DNA from 4 places in the Bacillus sp. F9_6S_D1_P_5 genome. Region 1 is predicted to be linked to each of the others. Evidence: riboswitches for the same ligand, from Rfam matches in the RefSeq annotation. Region 1 holds a riboswitch; each other region holds the start of a gene.
The links. A riboswitch is a leader RNA that binds a small molecule or an ion and turns the genes downstream of it on or off. The one in region 1 is predicted to bind S-adenosylmethionine.
Positions count from the first base shown of each region.

Region 2: another riboswitch for S-adenosylmethionine. It lies ahead of ACUXEY_RS24190 (Na+/H+ antiporter NhaC family protein); the one in region 1 lies ahead of ACUXEY_RS02015 (hypothetical protein).
Region 3: another riboswitch for S-adenosylmethionine. It lies ahead of ACUXEY_RS10865 (MFS transporter); the one in region 1 lies ahead of ACUXEY_RS02015 (hypothetical protein).
Region 4: another riboswitch for S-adenosylmethionine. It lies ahead of ACUXEY_RS03145 (LLM class flavin-dependent oxidoreductase); the one in region 1 lies ahead of ACUXEY_RS02015 (hypothetical protein).

Region 1 is NZ_JBTREW010000001.1:406,461-410,677, forward strand. It holds gene ACUXEY_RS01995 (ABC transporter ATP-binding protein) at 1-569, shown strand, start outside; gene ACUXEY_RS02000 (ECF transporter S component) at 542-1,243, shown strand; gene ACUXEY_RS02005 (YwiC-like family protein) at 1,427-2,149, shown strand; gene ACUXEY_RS02010 (hypothetical protein) at 2,182-2,373, opposite strand; SAM riboswitch class I at 2,496-2,594, shown strand; gene ACUXEY_RS02015 (hypothetical protein) at 2,635-2,952, shown strand; gene ACUXEY_RS02020 (SWIM zinc finger family protein) at 3,206-3,595, shown strand; gene ACUXEY_RS02025 (NAD(P)H-dependent oxidoreductase) at 3,619-4,194, shown strand; gene ACUXEY_RS02030 (group-specific protein) at 4,191-4,217, shown strand, end outside.
Region 2 is NZ_JBTREW010000026.1:16,537-20,753, forward strand. It holds gene gltP (glutamate/aspartate:proton symporter GltP) at 1-1,067, shown strand, start outside; gene ACUXEY_RS24185 (ribonuclease FAU-1 family protein) at 1,134-1,652, shown strand; SAM riboswitch class I at 1,773-1,878, shown strand; gene ACUXEY_RS24190 (Na+/H+ antiporter NhaC family protein) at 1,973-3,289, shown strand; gene ACUXEY_RS24195 (lmo0954 family membrane protein) at 3,519-3,875, shown strand; gene ACUXEY_RS24200 (PspA/IM30 family protein) at 3,921-4,217, shown strand, end outside.
Region 3 is NZ_JBTREW010000007.1:135,348-139,564, reverse strand. It holds gene ACUXEY_RS10870 (arsenic resistance protein) at 1-601, shown strand, start outside; gene ACUXEY_RS10865 (MFS transporter) at 650-1,891, opposite strand; SAM riboswitch class I at 1,980-2,084, opposite strand; gene ACUXEY_RS10860 (DUF4153 domain-containing protein) at 2,169-3,416, opposite strand; gene topB (DNA topoisomerase III) at 3,685-4,217, opposite strand, start outside.
Region 4 is NZ_JBTREW010000002.1:55,945-60,161, reverse strand. It holds gene ACUXEY_RS03155 (hypothetical protein) at 75-203, opposite strand; gene ACUXEY_RS03150 (ATP-grasp domain-containing protein) at 218-1,174, opposite strand; gene ACUXEY_RS03145 (LLM class flavin-dependent oxidoreductase) at 1,167-2,225, opposite strand; SAM riboswitch class I at 2,308-2,414, opposite strand; gene ACUXEY_RS03140 (hypothetical protein) at 2,733-3,122, opposite strand; gene ACUXEY_RS03135 (DUF4352 domain-containing protein) at 3,415-3,963, shown strand; gene ACUXEY_RS03130 (SH3 domain-containing protein) at 4,160-4,217, opposite strand, start outside.

The DNA of each region.
Region 1 (4,217 bases):
CGAAAGAACGATTTAAAAGTATTGGGTATGTATCGCAGCATCCATATTATCATTTTACATTTGATACAGTGTGGGATGAGGTGTATGAACGTGCACGTGAATTATACGGAGAACAAGGAAAAGAAATAGCAGAAGATACGCTAAAACAGTTTTGGTTGTACTCGCTTAAAGAACGCCATCCGCACGATTGTAGCGGAGGAGAGCAACAATTACTTGCGTTATGTACGACATTATTATCAAAGCCAACGTTATTATTGCTGGATGAACCGACAAAGGGGCTAGATCCATGGAAGAAAGAAAGAGTAGGAGAACTATTTAGGAAGTTGCAAAAAGAAGGTACAACAATTGTAATGGCAACGCATGATATTGAATTTGCAGCAAAATACGTTGATCAATGTATGATGTTATTTGACGGAGCAGTCATTATGAATGATGCACCGAAAGAATTTTTTAGTGGTAACTTCTTTTATACAACATCTATCAATCGATTCATTCGAAAAGAATTGCCATATGCATTAACGTGGGAGGATGTGTACGAAGCGTGTCCAAACGATATGTTGCATTCATAATATGTATTTTTGCAGTAATAATAGGCACATTACTCTTTACGACACTTATCATGGACGGCTATTACATGTTAAGTAGTTTGTTTTTATTAGTTGTTATTATGTTACCGTTCTATATCCGCTTTGAAAGACAAGCGTTTGTTTCACGTGAAATTGTTCTCGTTGCTGTGTTAGCAGCAATTGCAGCAGTTAGCCGCGTACCATTTTCTCTTTTACCAAGTGTACAGCCGACTTCTTTTGTCATTATCGTTTCTGCAATCGTGTTTGGGAGTGAAACTGGTTTTATGATCGGGGCAACCGCTGCTATCGTGTCTAACATTTTTTTAGGACAAGGTCCGTGGACGCCGTGGCAAATGTTTTCTTGGGGGATGATTGGTTTTATAGCTGGATTATTACGTAATACATTTTTAATGAAAAAGTTATGGGGAAGACTTCTATACGGATTGTTTGTTGGATTTTTATTTGGCTGGATTATGAACTTGTGGGGGCTTCTCGGGTTTATACGTGAGGCAACGTGGGAAGCTGTCGTTTCGTATTATATCGCAAGTTTTTATTTCGATTTGAGCCATGCGATTTCGAATGTTATTTTCTTACTACTATTTAGTACGTCTTGGATTACGATTCTTACAAGATTTAAAAAGAAATATGGCATATTAGATAAGCATAACATGGCATAGAAAAGCATACTCATATAAGGTAGGGTCGCGACTTACATATTCGTTTGCCTCTTTCATGCTTCTTACATATTGTAAGGAGCATTTTTTATTGTCAAAAAATAGTCCAATATATATCCGTTACTATATAAAATTATTTGTATAATAATAGGTGAGAACTATTTTCAAAGAGGAGGTGTATAGTTAATGAAGTTAGTTATTCCGAAGCAACACGGTGCATGGGCCATGCTCGTTATACCGTTTCTATTAAGTGTCATACTTGGGAAACCTACTATGTATCATATTCCATTGTTTTTAGCGTGGTTCTTTATCTATTTAGCTACGTATCCATTTCTTACGTACATAAAGCAAAGACGAAAAAAAGAGTTTTTACATGCAGCAATTGTATATTTTATCATCGCTTTCGTATTTGGGATGATCTCTCTATTATATGAATGGCGCATTCTTTTATTCGTAGCAGTCATGATTCTATTCTTTATAGTAAATATGTATTACGCTCGTCAAAAGAATGAAAGAGCATTACTAAATGACATTAGTGCGATTATTGTTTTCTGTATTGGTGGTTTAGTTAGTTATTATTTTTCAATGAAACTTATAGATAAAACAGCACTATTTATTGCGCTTATATCATTTTTATATTTTTTAGGAAGTACGTTTTATGTGAAAACGATGATTCGTGAGAAAAATAACCCGAAGTATCGTCTTATATCATGGGGTTACCATATTCTATTAACAATCATCGTATTTGCTATCAATCCGTGGTGCTCTCTTATCTTCATACCGAGTGTCATTCGAGCAATTATGTTGTACGGCAAAAAGATTTCTATTATAAAAGTAGGGATTTTAGAAATTGCTAATTCTGTATATTTTTTAATCATAACGGTAATAATTATGAAGTATGCCATTTGAAAAAACTTCCCACCTTATGATGGGAAGTTTTTTCAATCTTGTTCTAAAATGTGAACGGTGTAATCGCAGCGTTGAATAGCTTGTTCGATCGCATAAAGGGATTGTTCAATACGTGCGCGATTAAAATCTTTTTCAACAGTCTGTAGTGCTGCTTCTAAACAATGTTTTGCTTCTTGTAATGATTGAAAAGAATCTTGTACATATCCGCGAGCATTTTCGTGCATTTCATATTCCTCCTTGCATACTCATATATGTATAGTATGAACAGTAAAGAAGAAAATATTATTTGTTATATTTGTTTGACAATTGAAATGAAATTACGTATAGTAAGAATTAAGTGAATATTTTCTTATCCAGAGAGGTGGAGGGACTGGCCCGATGAAACCCAGCAACCGCGATGCAGGTGCTAATTCCAGCAGAACATATTTGTTCTGGGAGATAAGACGAAGATATATACGTAACTTCTTCTTATCGGAGAGGTTTTTTTGTTGCAAAAAAACCGATTACGAAAATTTATATTAAGAAGAAAGGGGTTGCGAAGTACTGTGACACTCGAAAAATACGTAAAACTGCGTAGTACAGTTTATGAATATATGATAGAGCAAGATAAGCCAATATCATTGTTAGATATTCAAGAACATATCGTTTCGCATCATGAAGGAAAATTCACGAAAAAGATGTTACATCAATTTTATTTATCAAGACTATTAGATGAACTGAAACTGGATGGGAAAATTACATTAGCTGATGAATATCTCTATACTGAAAAAGGGGTATTTTATAAGGCGAGAAAAGGGAGCTGAGCTCTCTTTTTTTTGAAGTATGTAGAGTAAAAGACTGCTTAAGCAGCCTGATACAGGGAATGGTGTTGAGTGTGTAGTGTCAAAGATTGAATGTGCCTGAAAGAGGCACTTCATATCGGCTGCAAATGAAAAGAGACACCTTCGCCGAATAGGTGTCAGTCGTTTTGTCATATAGACTTGCTATTTGACAGTTATTAGAATAACATGCAGTGGCTCTAGAAGTCAAAAGGGAATTAAAGGAAGAGGTGTTGTTATGTACGCTTACTTATTACATGATATAACGAAATGGATTCCTAAGTACATTATGGATAAAGGATATGAATATTATGAAGAAGGACATGTAGATGATGTTGAAATACAAGACAAGAAAATATTTGCTTTCGTTACTGGAAATGCAGGAAACTATGAAGTGATTATTGATCTTGAAGATTTTACAGAAAGTAGCTGCGAATGTCCATATGAAAATTATTGTAAACATATGGCGGCAGTTGTTTATGATATTCAAAGTGCTGGTGAGAGTACGGTGAAAGAGAAATTGAAAGATTTAGAAAAGGAAGAGTTATTGACCGTATTAAACCGTTTATTACAAAGCTCAAAAAACGTGCAAATTGTAGAGAGAATGTTAAAGAAGGGGAAACTTTAACTTATAGAGGGAGTTGTTTTGTAGTGAATGTACTAATTGTATACGCTCATCCTAGTCCTTCCAGTTTTAATGCGGCGATTTTAAAGCATGTGCAAAAAGGATTGCAAGAAACAAACCATTCGGTTACGGTACTTGATTTATATAAAGAAAAATTTGATCCGGTTCTTGTATTTAATGAAGAGAAGAAAAGACGTGATTTAGTAAATGAAGAAGAAACAGCTCGTTACAGAACATTAGTGGAAGAAGCAGATACTCTTCTTTTCATTTATCCAATATGGTGGTGGGGCATGCCAGCTATTTTAAAAGGGTTTATTGATCGCATTTTCGTTGCTGGATTTGCTTATAAATATGAAGGAGCCCTGCCGAAAGGTTTATTGAAAGGTAAGAAGGCATGGGTAATTAATACGTTAGATTCACCGTTATGGTACGTCGCATTATTATATCGATCAGCCGATTGGATTATGATGAAGAGAGGTGTTTTACGTTTTTGCGGCATTCGCGATATAAAGCGGTCAGTTTTTCAATCTGTAAAAACGAGTAAACGAGAGAAGCGGGAAAAGTGGTTATTACAAATAGAAGAAAAGGCTCGTACATTATGAATGAAATCGATCGTATTATAAAG
Region 2 (4,217 bases), on a different contig from region 1:
AATTAGGTCGACTAGGCGGAAAAACAATTATTTACTTTGAAATCATTACAACAATTGCAATTATTGTCGGTCTATTAATTGCGAATATTTTCCAACCAGGAAAAGGCGTAAATATGGAGCAGTTAACAAAGACAGATATTTCGAAATATACACATACGACAGAGCAAGTACAAAGTCATTCATTTGCAGATACATTTGTAAATATTGTTCCAACGAACATTATGAAGTCATTAGCTGACGGAGATATGCTTGCTATTATCTTCTTCTCTGTATTATTTGGTTTAGGTGTAGCAGCAATTGGTGAAAGAGGAAGACCGGTTCTTCAATTTTTCCAAGGTGTAGCTGATGCAATGTTTTACGTAACAAATCAAGTTATGAAATTTGCACCATTTGGTGTGTTTGCGCTAATTGGAGTTACAGTTTCTACATTTGGTCTCGCTTCATTAATTCCATTAGGGAAATTATTAATTGTAGTATACGGAGCAATGATTTTCTTCGTTGTAGTCGTATTAGGGATTACAGCGAAAATATTTGGAATTAACATTTTCCAATTCTTTAAGATTCTAAAAGACGAGCTGATCTTAGCATATTCTACAGCTAGTTCAGAAACAGTTTTACCGAAAATCATGGAGAAAATGGAGAAGTTTGGTTGTCCGAAAGCAATTACATCTTTCGTTATTCCGACAGGTTATTCATTTAACTTAGATGGATCAACTTTATATCAAGCAATTGCGGCTATTTTCTTAGCACAAATGTACGGTATTGATTTATCTATTACACAACAAATTACATTATTACTTGTATTGATGGTAACATCAAAAGGTATCGCAGGCGTACCGGGCGTATCATTCGTTGTATTATTAGCGACACTTGGTACAGTAGGTATTCCACCTGAAGGTTTAGCATTCATCGCTGGTATTGACCGTATTTTAGATATGGCTCGTACAGCAGTTAACGTTGTAGGTAACTCTTTAGCAGCTGTAGTTATGTCTAAGTGGGAAGGTCAGTATGACGCTGAAAAAGGACAAGCCTACTTGAAAGAAATTTCTAATAAGCAAGCAGCTTAATTATAATTTGAACAAGCTCTCACATAATATGTGGGGGCTTTTCTATATAGAAGGGGAGCAGACGTAATGAAACGTAAATATGGTGACGGTTCTTCGTGGAAGCGACTACTAGAGAAGAATTATACGGTTAAGCAAATAGAAGAGGGAATGCTAGGAATACTGGAAATAAAAAAGGTGAGAGAACCGAGTTGTAAAGAATATGACGGTAAAGAGCTATGTATTGCTGGCAATCAGTATACGTGGATTCAATATTTCATAGACGGGAAAAACTTTGCGATTACCGCTATGTTAGATGATCAAAAAGAATTAGTGCAATATTATATCGATGTGGCGAAAGAATATGAAATAGACGAGCGTGGTTTACCGTATTTTGATGATTTATATTTAGATGTAGTGTTATTACCGAATGGTAAGATGTATGTGCTAGATGAAGATGAGCTAGAGGATGCTTATAAAAGTGGCGATGTTACAAAAGAAGAGTATGAGTTAGCTTGGTACACTACGAAATGGATAATAGATGCAATAAAAAATAGTGAATTTTATTGGATTTCAATATTGGAAGAAGAAATCAAAAAGTTAAAATGATTGTTGTATTCAAATTTTTGCATAATTACCAAAAAAATCTATACAAAAAATAATTGACTTTTGTTTTGTAAGCGAGTAAAGTTAGGGAAGAAATTATTATTAAAAAATAAATATGAAACCTTCTTATAAAGAGAGGCGGAGGGACTGGCCCTACGATGCCTCGGCAGCGGACTCGATTTCAGAGTGCTGTGCCAAATCCAGCAAGCATGTGCTTGAAAGATGAGAAGAGCGTTTCTTATAGATGTATAAGACCTCTTCTCATTGGAAGAGGTCTTTTGTTATTCATTAGAAAAAGGTTGAAACTAGGGAGAGATGGTACTTTGAAAGAAACGAGAGGAAATGGTTTGGCTTTATTACCACTTGGGATATTTTTGGCGCTATTTATTGGTTCTGGAATTATTACAGGTGATTTCTATAAATTGCCGATACTTGTAGCAATTTCAATTGCTGTAGGGGTTGCTTTAGCAATGAACCGTAAAGAAAGCTTTAATGTAAAAGTAGAACGATTTGCTAAAGGTGCAGGGAACCCAGATATTATGATTATGGTTCTAATTTTTGTCCTGGCAGGAGCATTTTCTGAAACAGCAAAAGGGATGGGCGGCGTTGATTCTACAGTTAACTTAGCGTTATCCATTTTACCGCAAGGATTTATCGTAGCTGGAATTTTTGTTATAGGGGCATTTATTTCATTGGCGATGGGAACTTCAATGGGAACAATTGCTGCATTAGCACCAATTGCTGTAGGTATTAGTGGGCAAACTGATATCTCCATTGCACTTACGATGGCTACTGTTGTTGGCGGGGCGATGTTTGGTGATAATTTATCATTTATTTCAGATACAACAATCGCAGCTGTACGTTCACAAGGAACAGAAATGAAAGATAAGTTTAAAACGAACTTTTTAATTGTACTACCAGCAGCGATTATTACAATTGTACTATTAGTAATCATTACTTTAGGAAGCGACACGCAAATTAAAGCACATAGCTTTGACTGGATAAAGATTTTACCGTATGCAGGAGTACTGATTACAGCATTACTTGGCTGGAATGTACTTATTGTATTAACTGGTGGAACTGTACTATCCGGCGTTATCGGTCTTTTAGATGGAAGTTATACGTTAGAGAGTTTCTTTAAAAGTGTAACGACTGGAATGGGCGGTATGATGGAGTTAGTATTACTTGCTATTTTAATTGGCGGTATGGTCGAACTAATTCAATATAATGGTGGCATTCAATATTTAATGAATATTTTAACACGTAACATTCGTTCAAAAAAAGGAGCAGAGTTTGGTATCGCTGGTTTAGTAGGTATGACGAATATGTGTACAGCGAATAATACGATTTCTATTATCTTTACAGGTCCGCTTGCGAAAAATATTGCAGATCAATATGAAATTGATCCCCGTAAATCAGCGAGTGTATTAGATCTTTTCTCATGCTGTGTGCAAGGATTAATACCATACGGCGCGCAAATGTTAACAGCAGCAGGATTTGCGGCGTTATCTCCAATTGAACTGTTACCATATGCGTTTTATCCGATCTTAGTTGGAGTATGTGGAATCATTTCTATATTAATTGGTTTCCCGAGGTTTTCTAAAGTAGCGGGAAAGAAAGAGTATCATAAAACAGCATAATGAAAAATGAAGTTTATGAAATGAAACGAAAGCCGTACAGAGAATGTCCTCTGTACGGCTTTTTATATGCGCTAAAAGAGTGAATGATACGATGCTACCGCATGTTTTTACAAAAGGCTGAATGCAACTCAGTCTTAAGTCTGAGTCGAAAACGGTTCTTAAGCTCGTTATGGAAAAAAGAAAAAATAGTTAAGATAAGAGTATCAAATCGAAGGGAGGCAAGCACAAGATGAAACAATTTCTAGCGTTTATCGCGGCTGGTATTTTAGCTTTAATTGCTCTTGGCAGTCTTGCTGGTATTATAGGATTCGCAATTGGAGCAGGAGTTGTGTACTGGAGCTATAAATCATTTGTGCGAGCACAATCATTTTTTGGAAAGTTAGCTTGGGGTATTGTTGGTTTAATCGGCTTGTCCATCGCCCTTTCTCATTCCCCAGCATTAATCGGTATTGCAGCATTAGTAGTTCTATACTACGGATACCGTGAGTGGAAAAAAGAAAAAGATGTAGTTGTTGATTCTGCTCCAGAAAGTTCTAAACCATATAGCAACTTTGAAGATGAGTGGAACAAGTTAATGAAAAACTAATATAAAATAAATCAAATTTATAAAGTAGAAGAGAGGAAGATTATAATGAAACAATCTTTATTCGGACGTGTACGCGATGCAATTTTAGCAGATTTTCATAATGTGTTAGATGAGAAAGAAAGAAAAAATCCAATCGCTATGTTAAACCAATATTTACGCGATAGTGAGCGTGAAATAACAAAAATTGAGAAATTAATTCAGCGTCATAAAACATTAAAATCTAATTTCGCTCGTGAGCTTGAGCAAGCACGTTATTTCGTGAATAAAAGATCAAAACAGGCTATTATCGCTCAAGAAGCAGGCGAATTACAGTTACACGAACGTGCATTAGAGGAAGTAGCT
Region 3 (4,217 bases), on a different contig from region 1:
AGCACTTTCTACTGCCATTTTGCCTGTAAATTTAATATTGCAAATACTACTCCTTCCCATTTATTTATTTTTATTTGCTGGTGTCATGAAGACTGTAGCGGTTTCTGTTTTAGTAGAAAGTATTGTTATCGTAATCATCTTACCATTTGTACTTGCACACGCTACAAAATTCATTATGAATAAAATGAAAAAGGCTGAAATACTCGAGAATACACTCATTCCGTTTTTCAGCTCTGCGCAAATTGTATTTTTAAGTTTAGCAATCGTAGCGATGTTTGCATCACAAGGTAAATATTTACTACAAAATATGAATGTCGTTTTCCTATTACTCATTCCTGTTCTATTGTTCTTTATCATTAATTTTGTACTCGGGCAATTTATCGGACGCATGATGCGTTTATCTTATAAAGATACAGTAAGTCTAAACTTAACAACTTTAGCAAGAAACTCGCCTGTTGCACTCGCTATTGCTGTAACAGCTTTTCCAGACGAACCTCTCATTGCACTTGCACTCGTTATTGGACCGTTAATTGAACTGCCAGTACTTGCTTGTGTTTCACAGGTGTTGTTGTTTATTAAGAGAAAACAGCAATATACATAATAAAAAAACGTCCTAATTTGGGACGTTTTTTATCGAGAAATTATAGAATTATCTGTCCTTATTCATTATTAAAAATGAAATAACTGAAACTAAAAACGTAATGATACCAATTACAATAAATATAATGGAAGATGAAATTGCCTCTAAGGAATACCCCGTTATTGCGATTCCAATCGGAGTTGATACTAATAATAACGAGTTTAGGAAACCAAAGAATCTTCCTTGCACTTCATTTGGAATTGACTTTCTATACAGTACCCCGAAATATACATTACTCACTCCAAAAGCTATCCCTGACAGAAAATAATAAACTGAAAATAATATTGGATTCAATGTCGTACCCATTGCAGCGTTAAAAATCCCCATAATAGCAGTAAATATAAGTGCTGTTGTTATTGTTTTATATGCACGAATTTTTTTAGTAATAAATGCCCCAATTAATATCCCTATCGGAGATGCCGCAAAGACGATACTATACCACTGCGTAGAAAGATCCATCTCTCTAACAACTATTACTTGCAGTGAAAGCATACACGCTGCTCCAAGTAAGTTAATGGCTGCAGCGCTCATTAGTAAGATTTTCAGTGATTTATTATTACTAATAATAGAAAATCCCTCTTTAAAATCTTCATAAAACGGCTTCTTCTTCTCCACTTTCAATTCACGTGGAAATTGAATTTTCATCAAAATTAAAAACGATATAAAGAATGTAAGTGCATCTAACACAAATACTCCATGAAAACTAAAAATAAAAATCAAAAAGCTCGCCATCAAAGGAATTGCGATCGATATGATTTGTATTGATATTTGTCTCAATGTAATCGCCTGCTGAACATGCTTTTCTTCCACATATGTAACTAACGCTGCATTTGAAGCTGGTGTAAATAAGGCACTTCCAATTGAGCGTAAAATTAGTAAAAGTAGTAATGGAATGTACAACATATTATTATAAAATGCTATTACAGCAATTAAAATCATGACAATACACCTTATCACATCTGCAACTATCATAAGTTTTCTTCTCGGCATTCGATCTGCTAATGTTCCTGTAATAGGAGCAAACAGAATCGCTGCCGTTGCAATCGCAATATTTACCCCCGAAACGAGTAATGGCGAGTTTGTTAATTTCATTACCCATAATGGTAAAACAAGTGTAACCATAGAATTACCTATTAAAGAAATACAACTTGCTAAGAAAAAATAAGAAAAAACTTTATTACCCCATATACTAGAGCTATTCTCTTTTCTATTACTAACTTCACTATTCACTGTACTCTCCCTTCTACTCACATATTCTTCTTCTCCTTCTCTTCGTCACCATCCTGTAAAATACAAAAAACCTTCTTCAAAACAAGAAGAAGGTTTACTTATACCCACATTCTTATCTTTTAGGACTTTTAGATCCTACAGGATTTAGCACCTTATATAACATTAGGTTGCTGAGGTTTCAAAGGGCCAGTCCCTCCACCTCTCTTTATAAGAAGTCATTATTCAATTCTCTAAATTTATTATATATCGCATCAAAATACTTTCAATATATTTTTTCTATCCAGTTAACAAAGTCTTTCTAATTAAAAATTATAGGAAAAGTAAATATTACGAAAGCTGCCCAAATTCCGTATATTGGCAAATACTTCGTAACGGCATCTTGGATAGCTGTCGGTCCTGATTTGTTTTGTAGAAAACGCATATAGGAGAACATAATCCAAATGAGATTTGCCCAAATCAGTATGTTTACCCCTAAAACAGCAAGTCTATTAGGTGTAATCCCGTAAGAAGAAAGTCTGAATACGATGGCTGACAATGCGACAGTATCAATAATAAGTGCCAAAACAATTAAGGCAAAGTTTATATAATCTGAAATGCTCTTTTTCTCGTCTGACTCACTCTCAACGATAGAAAATATAGTAACAGCCAATACACCAAGGAGTATTCCGTTGAAGGCCATTAGGAAATTGCGGTCCAAGAATGGATTTTTCCCGACCCAAATTACCGTTATAAGATAGATAAACAATGTGATCAAGACAAGCGGACTAAAAATTTTAGATATGTATGGTGTAATATTTTTAGCAAGTTTAAGATTCAATGATACTAAGTATGCAGCCACTACAGCGAGAGCGGCAGCTCCAAATAAAACAACATTACTAAAATAGAACTCTCCTATATCCAAGTCAACAAAGCTAAATAATCGCATTGTGAATAATGCTAGTATCATTCCGCTCACTGCCATGCTCGCGTAGAGAAGACCATATTCTAAATTAAATTTAATATACGCTAATCTTGTACTACCTTTTGAATATTCATTTCCCGTAAACGCAAGTCCCAATAAGACCCATAGCAATATAGGAAGATGTAAATACGCAAGGATACTGCTGTCTTTATAATTTAATGGCAATATATTAAGATACAACCCGGCAATTAAGAACAACGCTGCAAGGAAATAAATAATACTTTTTTTCGGATTATTATTGTAAATAAAATAAGCAGCAATAAAGGGAATTACACCAAAAGCCAAGTTAATTGGAGCAATTGCTTCCTGCTCAACAAAGTGGAAAATGATTCTAGTGCTTAGCCCTGCTAAAATAGCTAACATGCCCATGAATAAGAAACCTTTTTGAAACAGTGATATTTTTTCTTTATTTGCCGTCTCCTTGAAATGCAATCTTTCATACCAAGCAGCTAGTACCTGAGAATCAGGGTTTTCATCCCATGCTTGTGAGAATGACTTTTTAAAAGCTTTTGGGTCTTTTCTATACATTCTCTCCAACTCATGAGGATTATCCCTATTTTTAATAATCAAATTTTGATTGTTCATAGTTTTACCTCCTCTAATAAAAACAGCGTTTTTACCTTTCTATAAAAAGCATCTCACTGATTTATCATGATATTGATTTTAATATAAAATTTATTGTTTTACAATAAAAAATTATCAATTATAAAGATTTTTTTATTGTATATTTTATTTTAAATAAAAATAAATAGTACTACTTATTCAAAAAAATATCCTATAGAATAGACTTTTTTAAGTGTCTATTCTATAGGATACAGTTTAATTATCATATTTTTTTATTGGTTGAAACTACTTAATTCTCAAACACAAAATTAATCTTATTATCTTTCCACTCTAACTTCGCATCAAATGTTTTCTCGCCCTTTGTAAAGCCTTTAATTAAATCGGTCTTTTCACCTTTTAAGAGCTTTGTCATATTCTTTTGCGAAATTGTTTTGCTTAATATCTTCTTTGAGATGGTAAAATCACATTGTGTTGTATTGTAATTAGAACAACCGTAAAACGTTGACTTATCAATCACATCGCCATCACATTTTTTACAGCTACCAACCTTTTTACCTGTTGTAAATTTCGATCCTTTTCGCTCAATCGATTCAACATGTAATCCAGTGAAATCCCATTTTTCCGACATTTCCACTGCATCTTCAATAATTTTAGCTGATAGCTTTTTCGTTTGTTCCATAAATGTAGCTGGTGATGCTGTACCTTCACCGATTTCCGCAAGGCGCTGCTCCCATTTCGCAGTCATTTCTGGTGAAGCTAATATTTTATCACCGATTGCGGTAATTAATACTTTCCCTTTATCGGTTGCATACACTTGGTTTT
Region 4 (4,217 bases), on a different contig from region 1:
GCAGATGCCATTATTCTCAATACAATAGAAACAATTATTGGAATATATATAGGAGTAAGAAGATCCCCTCTAGCTTAAGCTAGAGGGGATCTTCTTACTCCTATTTCAAACTTACTCACAATTTCTTCAAACGCATGCGCACCTGCATCTGGATATCCTAAACTTGACCATACTCCCACGATTACTTTAACAAAGGTTTTCACTAGAACCTTCTATACTATTTAACTGACTCTACTTGTTTCTCTAATTCTCTTCCAAGAAATGTAGCAAGCTCAAGCATACCAAATTGATTCGCTACAGACTCTGCATCAGAATTATAGTTTGTATTTGTATTAATATCATACGTATAAATTGTTCCATCCGCACTGCGAATAAATTCAATACCAGCAACGGTAATTTCATTTTCTTTTAGAAATTCTTTGTATTGTTCAATAATTGGCTCTTGGAAGTCTGATATAATTTCAAATTTTGTTGGCGCTTCTGTCTTACTTTCTTCTCCTACTGGGCAAAAAGCATCTTGAATCGAACACGCATCTGCTGGACAAAGTTCAAATCCTTCTGATGTATCTACTTTAACCGCATATACAAACTGACCGCCTACAAACTCACAACGTGTAATATATGGTTCTGGTGCTTCAATATATTGCTGTATTAAAGTAATTCCATCAATGGGTTCTTCAAACGCCGGACCGTCCAAATATTGTTCTAAAGCATCAATGGAATGAAAGAGTTGAACACCAAGGCCTTTACCTGCACGGTTATGCTTTGTAATGAACGGTACTTCTCCTAACTCCCTTGCTGCTTTTACTATATGATCACGGCCAACAGCACCAATTGTTTTCGGCACTTGTATCCCCAATTTTCTTAATGCTGCATATTGATTCAATTTACTTACTTCAAGACGTAATGCTCGAGATCCATTAAATACTGTGCGCCCGTATCCCTCTAGCCAAGCAAGAACCCCTTCAGTCAATTCAGGTGCATATCGATGCCCTCTCGTATGCGAAGAGGCACTCATGCGGCTATAAAAAACACCATGGGGAGGTTCTTGTTCTAACGGAAGTGTTCCTTCATTTAAAAGCCATTCCTCATACGGTAACTCCAGTTCTTCCAGCCTTTTCACTAAATGATTCGTCCATTCCTTATTCTCATGTAATATGTAAATTTTACTCATTTGTAATCAATTCCTTTCTTTTTGCTTCAACTAATGGCATCACTTTTTCAGAAAATCGTTTCATCTCTTCAAGCTGTGGCGAAAATTGTAAAAGTAATAACGTCACACCTACTTTTTCAAAAGCAAGTATCCTTTCTGCAATTTGTTCTGGTGTTCCGATTAAATTAGGACGTAACCCGCGATTCGATACGGAATAATCATTGAGCTTCACTTGCTGTTCCAAATGCGATTTACTAATAAAATCTTGGTAACCCGCATAGCCTAAAGCATCATCTTTCACATCCGTTATGCGTCTCCATTCTTCTAACGCCTCTTCTTCTGTATCACAGCAAATGACATAAGCCGCAAGCCCGAATGATTGTAATGGCTCGTCTGTAACTTTTTTTCTACGATTCTTCATATCTTCTATTTTCACACATACTTCTTCCACTGTTCCGCCGTGCATTACATATGCATCCGCGTGATTTACAATGACCTCTTTTCCTCGCTCACTCTCACCACCTGCATAAAGCTTAATGCCTTGTTTCTGCACAGGTTTTGGACTTAAATGTGTATGCTGAAGCTCATAAAAGTTCCCTTTATAAGAAAATTCGTCTTCTTTCCAAAGCCCCTTCAAAATTGTTACAAATTCCTCTGTGCGATCATACCTTTCATCATGTGCGGTAAATACCCCGCCGTACTGTCTCGCTTCTTCTTCCCACCATGCTGAAACTACATTCAATGTAAAACGACCATTACTTAATTGATCGATATTTGCTGCCATTTTTGCTGTAACTGCTGGATTATGGAACCCAGGTCTTACAGCTGTCATAATCTCTAATTTATCAGTTACTGCTGCAAGTGCTGCCGCAGTTGTCCACGCTTCTAAACTTGGTGCTGAAACACCTTTTATATCATTTAAATTTAATTCTGCAATAAGTGTTGTTGAAAAACCTAATTGTTCTGCCGCTTGCGCTGTTTGTTTTGCATACTCAAACGTAGGCGGCATAGATTCATCATCCACATTTCGAAGCCATCCCCCAAAAATCGGCAACCAAAAACCATACTCCACTACCTATTCCCCCTTTAACTTTTAGCCATAAAAAAAGCTACTCTTATCGAAATAAGAGTAGCCTTCTTGACTAAGTGAACCGCTCTTATCTTTCAGATGTTTTTTCACCTGCAGGATTTGGCACCTTTCGTCTAAAACGAGGTTGCCGAAGTTTCATAGGGCCCGTCCCTCCACTTCTCAACATAAGAATTGTTTGATTTTCATTTATTATAATCATCAGAATAATAAAAATCAATCTATTAATACTTATTTTTCCGATATACATTAAATGATATGCAGAAAAATCATATTGTTATAGAGATTTATAAGGGTATTATGTTGTTTTGCTTGCGGAATAATAGACACGAAATTTCATGTTACATGCAAATAAACAAGGAACCTATTAGTCGGTTCCTTGTTTATTTAACTAAAGCAGACTTATTTGGAGAAGCCAAATAAAAGTTAAATCAACTCCTATTTAACATTCCCCTTCAGATATATGACAGTAAAGAATACATCATCACGTTGTCAGCAAGCAAAAGTGTATTCTGCATTTCTGAAAACAGTAGATGGCAGATTGTGACCTGCTGAATCTGCTAAAAAAGAATATACAAGAACATCCTTAACATCATCTTTATTTCCACTAATAATAACATCAAGAAAATCTTCTATTTGGAATTCTGGCGTAAACAACACAATCTTAGTTGTTCTGTTTGGTTCTAAAGAAACAAAAGTACGAGAGATTTCAACTAATTCATTTTGAGTTGGGAAAGAAGTGTTTGGACTTCTCTTAACAGTTACCGTTACATTACTAGTATGGCAGCGTGAATCATTGTTTAACATAATGTTGAGAGCAGTTGGAATAATCCCATTTTCAGAAACCGGAACTCGAAACACTCCAGTAGATTTATGAGCCATATAATCACATCCTTTCAAAATAAAATATATTTACAATATATTAGATGCAAAAGATGTTCATTTTGATAGGGACAAATTATATGATTAATATATCTATAATAACCCTCCGTATTACTAAGCCAATGTTTTAAAAGATTAACAAATATCGCGAGAACCAATCGAATGTATATGAAAAGTAAAAAGAATAAGGTGTCTAAAAGATTACCTATCTTGAGCCAATAATGAGATATTATGTTAATCTTATATGTATAGTTGCACAAAATTGAGAAACTTAAGGAGACAGATCAATTTTATGAGAAAATTATTCATATTACTTACTTTCATTCTAGTATTAGTCAGTGTTACGGCTGCTTGCACACAAGATAAAAAAGATAGTGCCGTTGAAAATGTTCCATTAGAAGAACCAACCACAAAAAATGAAAATGAAGAATTAATAAATTTTGAAGAAGAAGATATGAGCCGCTTGGAACAAGGTATTTTATTAGTTGGTGAGAGTGTTAAGGGAGGCTATTACTTGAGCACCGTTCAAAGTGCATATTTAAATGATAGCAACGATTCTATCGTTGTTAATGTCTCTGTAAAAAATGTACGAGGTCAAATGATTAGACTATCAGAATTAAAATATAACTTAAAAGATGAAAAAGACGGAAAAACTTATGAAGGAAAGGTGCTTGACCAAAACCCTTCTAATATACAAGTTAAACCAAATGAAACGGTAGAATTAAAAATAGCTTTTGAAGTACCAAGTACCGCAGATGAATATATGTTTTATATTGAAAGCTCTTTAGATCCTCTAGGAGCACACTGGAAAATCGATAAGCTGCAATCACAAAAAAACTAAGTCTCAAATAAGCAAAAAGCAATGAAAAAATTTGATATAGATACAAATGAATAATATATAAGCATAAAACCATCGATTTAATGAATCGTTGGTTTTTTTTTCAAAAAATGCTCCATCAAAAACTAGGAGACAAAAAAACTAATCCTTAAAAGAGATCAGTTCAATATATCCACAATTATTATTATAGTACATAGTTTTATGAGCAAACGTTATATAATGTTGTGTGTGATACATAACCTGTCATCCCTTTATAA